3 regions of the Faecalibacterium taiwanense genome follow, and region 3 is predicted to be linked to each of the others. Evidence: predicted binding sites of a transcription regulator. Region 3 holds the regulator's gene; each other region holds the start of a gene.
The links. The regulator Rex, encoded in region 3, represses fermentation and respiration genes when NADH is low (regulators of the CRP and FNR family bind a similar motif). The targets are predictions, from matches to a motif close to ATTGTTAANNNNTTAACAAT.

Region 1 (2,269 bases), 370 kb from region 3:
GTCCTTGGAAGAGCTGCGCAGGGAAAAGCCGCTCAGCACTGCCAGCGCAACAAGGGCCAGATACAGCCCGCCGTAGGTGCGGCCGGTGGCCTTGAATTCATATTTTAACAGCTGTTTCAGCATTTGAATACCTCCCGGAAATATGCATCCACGCTCATGCCCTCGGTCTCGCGCAGCTCTTCGGCATTGCGGTGGGCGAACACCCGGCCATCCTTCAAAAAGACGGCTTCGTCCAGAATGGGCTCGATATCGCCGATGAGGTGGGTGGAAAGAATGACGGTCGCATCCCGGCTGTAGTTGTTCAGGATGGTGCTCAGGATATAGTCCCGGGCGGCAGGGTCCACGCCGCCAATGGGCTCATCCAGCAGGTAGAGCTTTGCGGCGCGGCTCATGGCAAGGATCAGCTGCACCTTTTCCTTGCTGCCCTTGGAGAGGGTCTTGAGCCGCGCCTTCGGTTCCAGTTCCAGCCGGGCCAGCATTTCGTTTGCCTTAGCGGGGTCAAAATCGGCATAAAATTCGTGGAACATTTCCACCAGCTGCTCCACACGCATCCAGTCCGGCAGCCAGTCGGCGTCCGGCAGATAGGACACGATGGCTTTGGTGTCCGGCCCGGGGGTCATGCCGGCGATCCGGATGCTGCCTGCACTGGGCTGCAGCAGACCGTTCGCCAGCTTGATGAGGGTGGTCTTGCCGCTGCCGTTGGGGCCAAGCAGCCCCACGATGCGGCCAAAGCCGATGTGCAGGTCTACATTTTCCAGTGCGGTCTTATCCTTCTGGTAGCACTTGGTCAGTGCTTCACAGCTCAAAAGTTCATTCATTGCGGTCCTCCTTTGCGTCCCAGTGTTCCAAAAGCGCGGCCGCCTGTGCGGGACTGTAGCCGATGCCGCGCATCTTTTCCAGAAAATCCGACGCCAGCGTCCGGGCGGTGTCGGCGCGAAGCTGTTCGATCAATGCAGTATCCTCCGTAACATAGCGGCCTGCGGTGCGTTCGGTGCGCACCAGCCCTTCCGTCTCCAGCTGGGCAAGGGCCCGCTGCATCGTGTTTGGGTTCACCCCGGCGGCTGCGGCCAGATCACGCACCGAATCCAGATGCCCGCCCGGCGGGTAGGTGCCGGCCAGGATCCGGGCCTTCAGCCGTTCCACAAGCTGTGCATAGATCGGGCGGCTGGCATCAAACTGTTCGCCCATGGTATCATCTCCTTGTCTTGTTGTATTAAGCGCTTGATACAATAATACACGATTTGCTCTGTTTGTCAAGGGGAAAAAGAAAAAACACCATAAAACTGTGGGAAATTTGAAAAAGTGCCCATAAAACACTGCACATTGATAAAAATTTACAATAAATTCAAACAATTTCACATTGCAAAGCTTTTGACAATGTGCTATGCTGAAAAACAGAGAGCTCCGCCCGGAAAGCGGCGGAAAAGAGATTTGGAGGAAAAATAACTATGGCTGACCGCATCGTTCTGAATACCATCTCCTACCATGGCCACGGTGCCATTGAGAACATCGTTCCCGAACTGACCGCCCGCGGCTACAAGAAGGCATTCGTCTGCTCTGACCCCGACCTGATCAAGTTCGGCGTCACCAAGAAGGTCACCGATCTGCTGGATGCTGCAAACTTTGCCTATGCTGTTTACAGCGAGATCAAGCCCAACCCCACCATCGCCAACGTGCAGGACGGCGTGGCCGCTTTCAAGGCTGCTGAAGCTGACTGCATCGTGACCATCGGCGGCGGCTCCTCCATGGATACCGCAAAGGCCATCGGCATCATCATCAACAACCCCGAGTTTGCGGATGTCCGCTCTCTGGAAGGTGTTGCTCCCACCAAGAAGCACGCTGTGTTCACCATCGCTGTTCCCACCACTGCCGGCACTGCTGCCGAGGTCACCATCAACTACGTCATCACCGATGTGGAGAAGAAGCGCAAGTTCGTCTGCGTGGATACCAACGATATCCCCGAGATCGCCGTGGTTGACCCCGATATGATGTCCTCCATGCCCAAGGGCCTGACCGCCGCCACCGGCATGGACGCTCTGACCCACGCCATCGAGGGCTACATCACCAAGGGCCACTGTGTCATCTCCGATATGTTCCATCTGGAAGCCATCAAGCTCATCAGCCAGAGCCTGCGCGGCGCAGTGCAGAACACCCCGGAAGGCCGCGAGGGTATGGCTCTGGGCCAGTACATCGCCGGCATGGGCTTCTCCAATGTGGGTTTGGGCATCGTGCACTCCATGGCACACGGCCTGTCCGCTCTGTACGACAC
Region 2 (2,269 bases), 1.2 Mb from region 3:
AGCGGCGATGGGGCCCAGGCCCATGACTTCGGGCTCAACGCCTGCCAGAGCACCGGCGACCCAGGTAGCCAGAGGCTTCACGCCCAGCTCCTTAGCCTTCTCCTCGCTCATGATGACCAGAGCAGCAGCACCGTCATTGATGGCGGAAGAGTTGCCGGCGGTCACGATGCCGTCCTTGGTGAAAGCGGGCTTCAGCTTTGCCAGCACTTCAGGAGCGCTCAGACGGGGGCCTTCATCAGTATCGAACACGGTGTCGCCCTTCTTGCCCTTGATCACAACGGGAACGATCTCGTCCTTGAAAGCGCCGTCCTTGATGGCCTTGTCAGCCTTCAGCTGGCTGTTGTATGAGAACTCGTCCAGCATCTCACGGGTGATGGGGCTGTAGCCGTACTTCTTCTGATAAGTCTCGTTGGTGCAGACATTCTCAGCGGTCATGCCCATGTGCTTGTTGAAGCCGCAGGCATCCCACAGAGCATCGTTGACCATGGTATCCACGATCTCGCTCTTGCCCATAGGAGCGCCCATGCGGTAGCCGTAACGAGCCTTCTGCAGTGCGAAGGGAGCCATGTCCATGTTCTCCATGCCGCCTGCGACCACGATATCAGCATCGCCAGCCTCGATCATCTGAGCAGCCATATTGACGCAGTTCAGACCGGAGCCACACACCACGTTGACGGTGACAGCCGGGGTCTCGATGGGCAGACCAGCCTTCAGAGCAGCCTGACGTGCAACGTTCTGGCCCAGACCAGCCTGAATGACACAGCCCATGTAGACATGATCGACCTGCTCAGGTGCGACGTTTGCACGGTTCAGGGCTTCCTTGATGACAATGGAGCCCAGCTCAACTGCGGGAACGTTTGCCAGAGTGCCGCCGAACTTGCCAATAGCGGTACGGCATGCAGATGCGATAACGATCTTTTTCATGTGAATAGCCTCCTGAATTGTGTATGTGTTACTTTTCGTAAGCCATTTTTATCAAAACGCCCGTAAGCGCTTTTACAAATTAGGTCTCGGGGTCTTTTTTCTGCCGGATCAGCGCATACTTTTCGTTGACCGCCTTTTCCACATTGGGTGTGACGAACTTACCGATGTCGCTGCCGTAGTAAGCTGCCTCTTTTACAATGGTGGAAGAAAGGTAGCTCCACTTGATGCTCGTTGCCAGAAACATGGTCTCGATGCCGGGCATCAGTGCATGATTGGTCTGCGCAAGCTGGATCTCGTTTTCAAAATCCGTCACCGCCCGCAGGCCCCGCACCATCACCGAAGCGTGCCGTTTCTTGGCGAACTCCACGGTCAGGCCGTCGAAGCTCTCCACCGAAACATTCTGGATGCCTTTGCAGCATTCCTTTAGAAGCTCCACGCGTTCCTCCACGGTGAACAGCGGATTCTTTGCGCTGTTGTTGAGCACCGCCACGATCAGATGATCGTTGATCTTTGCTGCGCGCTTGATGATATCGAGATGCCCTTTTGTGACCGGATCGAACGAACCGGGATAAACTGCTGTTGCCATCGTCTGGTGTCCTCCTTGAGCGCTGTGAAAAGCGCGTTTTGGTTCTGCCATGATAGCACTTTCCAGTCTTGGGTGCAAGATTTTTGTGCAAGCTGTACGTTTTATCGTTAAAATTTAAACAATCAATGTCGTGTTGCATCGCAGCTGCTTGCTACGCTATAAGTAAACCATATCGTCAAAATTTTATCAAGTCCTTTTGCAAAGATTTTGGTTTTTCAGCACCAAACAATCGTCCAAAAACTCCGCGAATTTTGTCCATATTGCCAGTCGGTCAAAATTTTCTCGATAAACTATTGATTCTACACATTGTTAATGTTATAACTAAGTTGTGCAGATCTGCTGCCCTGTCCGACAGCTGCCTTCTGCTGGTTATCAGGATATCATCCGCCTGTGTCAGAGCTGTGTTCAAATTGCCAACAGGTGGTAAACATCCTGCAAAGATTTGTCCGTGCAGGAAGAGTAAATGATAAATTTACAATTCCTTTATGTTATTATAGGAGAGGATGGTTTATAATGGATTTTACGGAACTGTATGCTCAGAAGAAAATGACCGCCGCTCAGGCTGCCGCACTGGTCAAAAGCGGTGACTGGGTGGATTACGGCTGGGCTGTGAACACCCCTGTGGCGGTGGATGCCGAGATCGCAAAGCGTCTGCCTGAGCTGGAAGGTGTCAACTTCCGCGGCGGCATCCTGATGTGGGTGCCCGCGATCTTCCAGATCGACGATCCCGCTGCACACATGACATGGAACAGCTGGCAT
Region 3 (2,269 bases):
TTTTTTTGTTGCCATGTTTCTTTGTTCCCCGCGTTTGTAGTAGACACACTATTTGATTTTATTATTGTACCACGCAGGGAAGAAAATGGCAAACCTATTGTTGTACAAAATCGGCCTTCATTTGCGTTCAATCTCTTTATACAGCCACGCCAGCGCATCCGAAAGTCCGCCCAGCTCGTCGATGAGCTTTTCCTTCACGGCCCGGCGTCCATCCAGCACGGTGCCCATGTCCATCACCAGCTCGCCGGTGTGGAGCATCAGGTCGGTGTAGCGTTTTTCGGTCATGCCGCTGTGGGCCGCTACGAAGCCGGTGATGCGCTGCTGCATCTGCTCAAAGCTGCGCATGGTCTGCGGCACCCCCAGAATGACGCCGGAATGCCGCACCGGGTGCACGGTCATGGTGGCTGTGGGCACGATGAAGCTGCGCCGGGCGCTGACGGCAAGTGGGATACCGATGGAGTGCCCGCCGCCCAGCACAAGCGTTGCACTGGGTTTGGACACGCTGGCGATCAGCTCCGCCAGCGCAAGGCCTGCTTCCACATCCCCGCCTACCGTGTTCAGCAGCACCAGCAGGCCCTCGATGCGAGGATCTTCCTGCGCGGCCACCAGCTGCGGGATGACATGCTCATACTTCGTGGTCTTCTGGCCCTGCGGCGCTTCCGAATGGCCTTCGATCTGGCCGATGACGGTCAGGCAGTGGATCACATGCTCCCCGCGGGCCAGCGTGACCGTGCCCAAATCCTCGATCTCTTCTTTTTCCAGCCGACGCGCGTCGGTCAGCTGCGTTTCATCGTTCATATGCTTTCCTCCTGCGTTTTCTGTCAGCATTCCCCAGCCTGTGCCGGGCTATGCAGACCCGCTGCAGCAAAAAAGCGGTAACATTTCATAAAAATTTTTTGAGAATGATTTGACATTCTCCATCGGTGCAGTATACTTTAAATAATTGACTGTAATATCTGCAATATGAACCCGTAAACGGATCGGGGTTTCTTTGTGCCGCATCTGTAAAGCAGGCAGCTGCGGCAAGTACTGCGATAGAGCGAAAGGAGAAAGTATTCTATGAACACTCCTGCAAGGGCTTCGCTTCCCGTTATCAAGCGTCTTCCCAAATATTACCGCTATCTGTGCTCTCTGCAGGCGGACGGCATCAACAGCATTTCTTCCCGCGAGCTGGCTGCTCAGATGGGCACCACCGCTTCGCAGGTACGGCAGGACTTCAACTGCATCGGCGATGTGAATGGCCGGCAGGGCATTGGCTACTCGGTGGAAAACCTGCTCTCCATTCTGGAAGGCCTGCTGTTCGGCAACGGCGACCGCCTGCCCACCATCCTGATCGGCTGCGGCCGTCTGGGCAAGGCAGTGAGCCGCTTTATCACCACCGACACCAACGGCTACCGCCTGATCGCCGCCTTTGATGTGGCACAGAGCGAGGTGGGCAAGGAGATCAGCGGCATCCAGATCCGCCATATCGACGAGCTGGAGTCTTTCTGTGCCGAGCATCACCCCAAGGTCGCAGTGCTCTGTGTGCCCCGCGACGGTGCGGAACAGGTCAGCGGCCGTCTGGTGGATCTGGGCATCGAGGGCTTCTGGAACTTCTCCCACTATGACCTCTCTGTGCCGTATCCCGATGTGGTGGTGGAGAACGTCCATCTGGGCGACAGCCTGATGAGCCTTGGCTACCGCCTGCGCAATCAGGACTGAACGTACCTATTGTAAGTAATAAGAGAACCCTCTCAGTCAAAGCCTGAGATGCCGCTGAACCCTCTCAGTCTCGCATACGCTCGACAGCTCCCCCGAAAGGGGAGCTTTATGAGTGGGGACGGGAAAGTTTCTGCTTCTCCGGCGAAGGACAGCCTGCCCGGAAGATGCAGAAAAGCTCCCCCATCGGGGGAGCTGGCAAAGCCGTCAGGCTTTGGCTGAGAGGGTTCTTTCTGTAAGGAGAGTTTTTCAAATGGCAAAACTGTATTTCCGTTACGGCGCGATGAACAGCGGCAAGAGCACCGCCCTGATGCAGGTAGCCCACAACTACGAAGAACAGGGGATGCGGGTGCTGATCCTCAAGCCACAGGTGGACACCAAGGGCGGCGGTGAGCTGGTGAGCCGTCTGGGCGTGCGCCGCAAGGCTGATCTGCTGATCCCGCCGGAGACGGACGTGTTCGAGGCCGTGCGCACGGCCAACGCTGACGGTGCGCCGCTGGCCTGCGTGCTGTGCGACGAGAGCCAGTTTTTCACTGCGCAGCAGGCAGAACAGCTGTTCATGGTCACGGTG

Region 1: a site for Rex is predicted at 1,360-1,379, ahead of fucO (lactaldehyde reductase). Genes of this name have one in related genera too.
Region 2: a site for Rex is predicted at 1,614-1,633, ahead of coaD (pantetheine-phosphate adenylyltransferase). Genes of this name have one in related genera too.

The regions. Positions count from the first base shown of each region.
Region 1 covers NZ_CP155552.1:2,200,630-2,202,898, reverse strand. The annotation lists gene PXT33_RS10890 (hypothetical protein) at 1-123, opposite strand, end outside; gene PXT33_RS10885 (ABC transporter ATP-binding protein) at 117-818, opposite strand; gene PXT33_RS10880 (GntR family transcriptional regulator) at 811-1,188, opposite strand; gene fucO (lactaldehyde reductase) at 1,449-2,269, shown strand, end outside.
Region 2 covers NZ_CP155552.1:1,385,605-1,387,873, reverse strand. The annotation lists gene PXT33_RS07025 (acetyl-CoA C-acetyltransferase) at 1-924, opposite strand, end outside; gene coaD (pantetheine-phosphate adenylyltransferase) at 1,004-1,510, opposite strand; gene PXT33_RS07015 (butyryl-CoA:acetate CoA-transferase) at 2,024-2,269, shown strand, end outside.
Region 3 covers NZ_CP155552.1:2,570,155-2,572,423, forward strand. The annotation lists gene PXT33_RS12710 (DNA translocase FtsK) at 1-15, opposite strand, end outside; gene PXT33_RS12715 (ClpP family protease) at 118-828, opposite strand; gene PXT33_RS12720 (redox-sensing transcriptional repressor Rex) at 1,060-1,701, shown strand; gene PXT33_RS12725 (thymidine kinase) at 1,952-2,269, shown strand, end outside.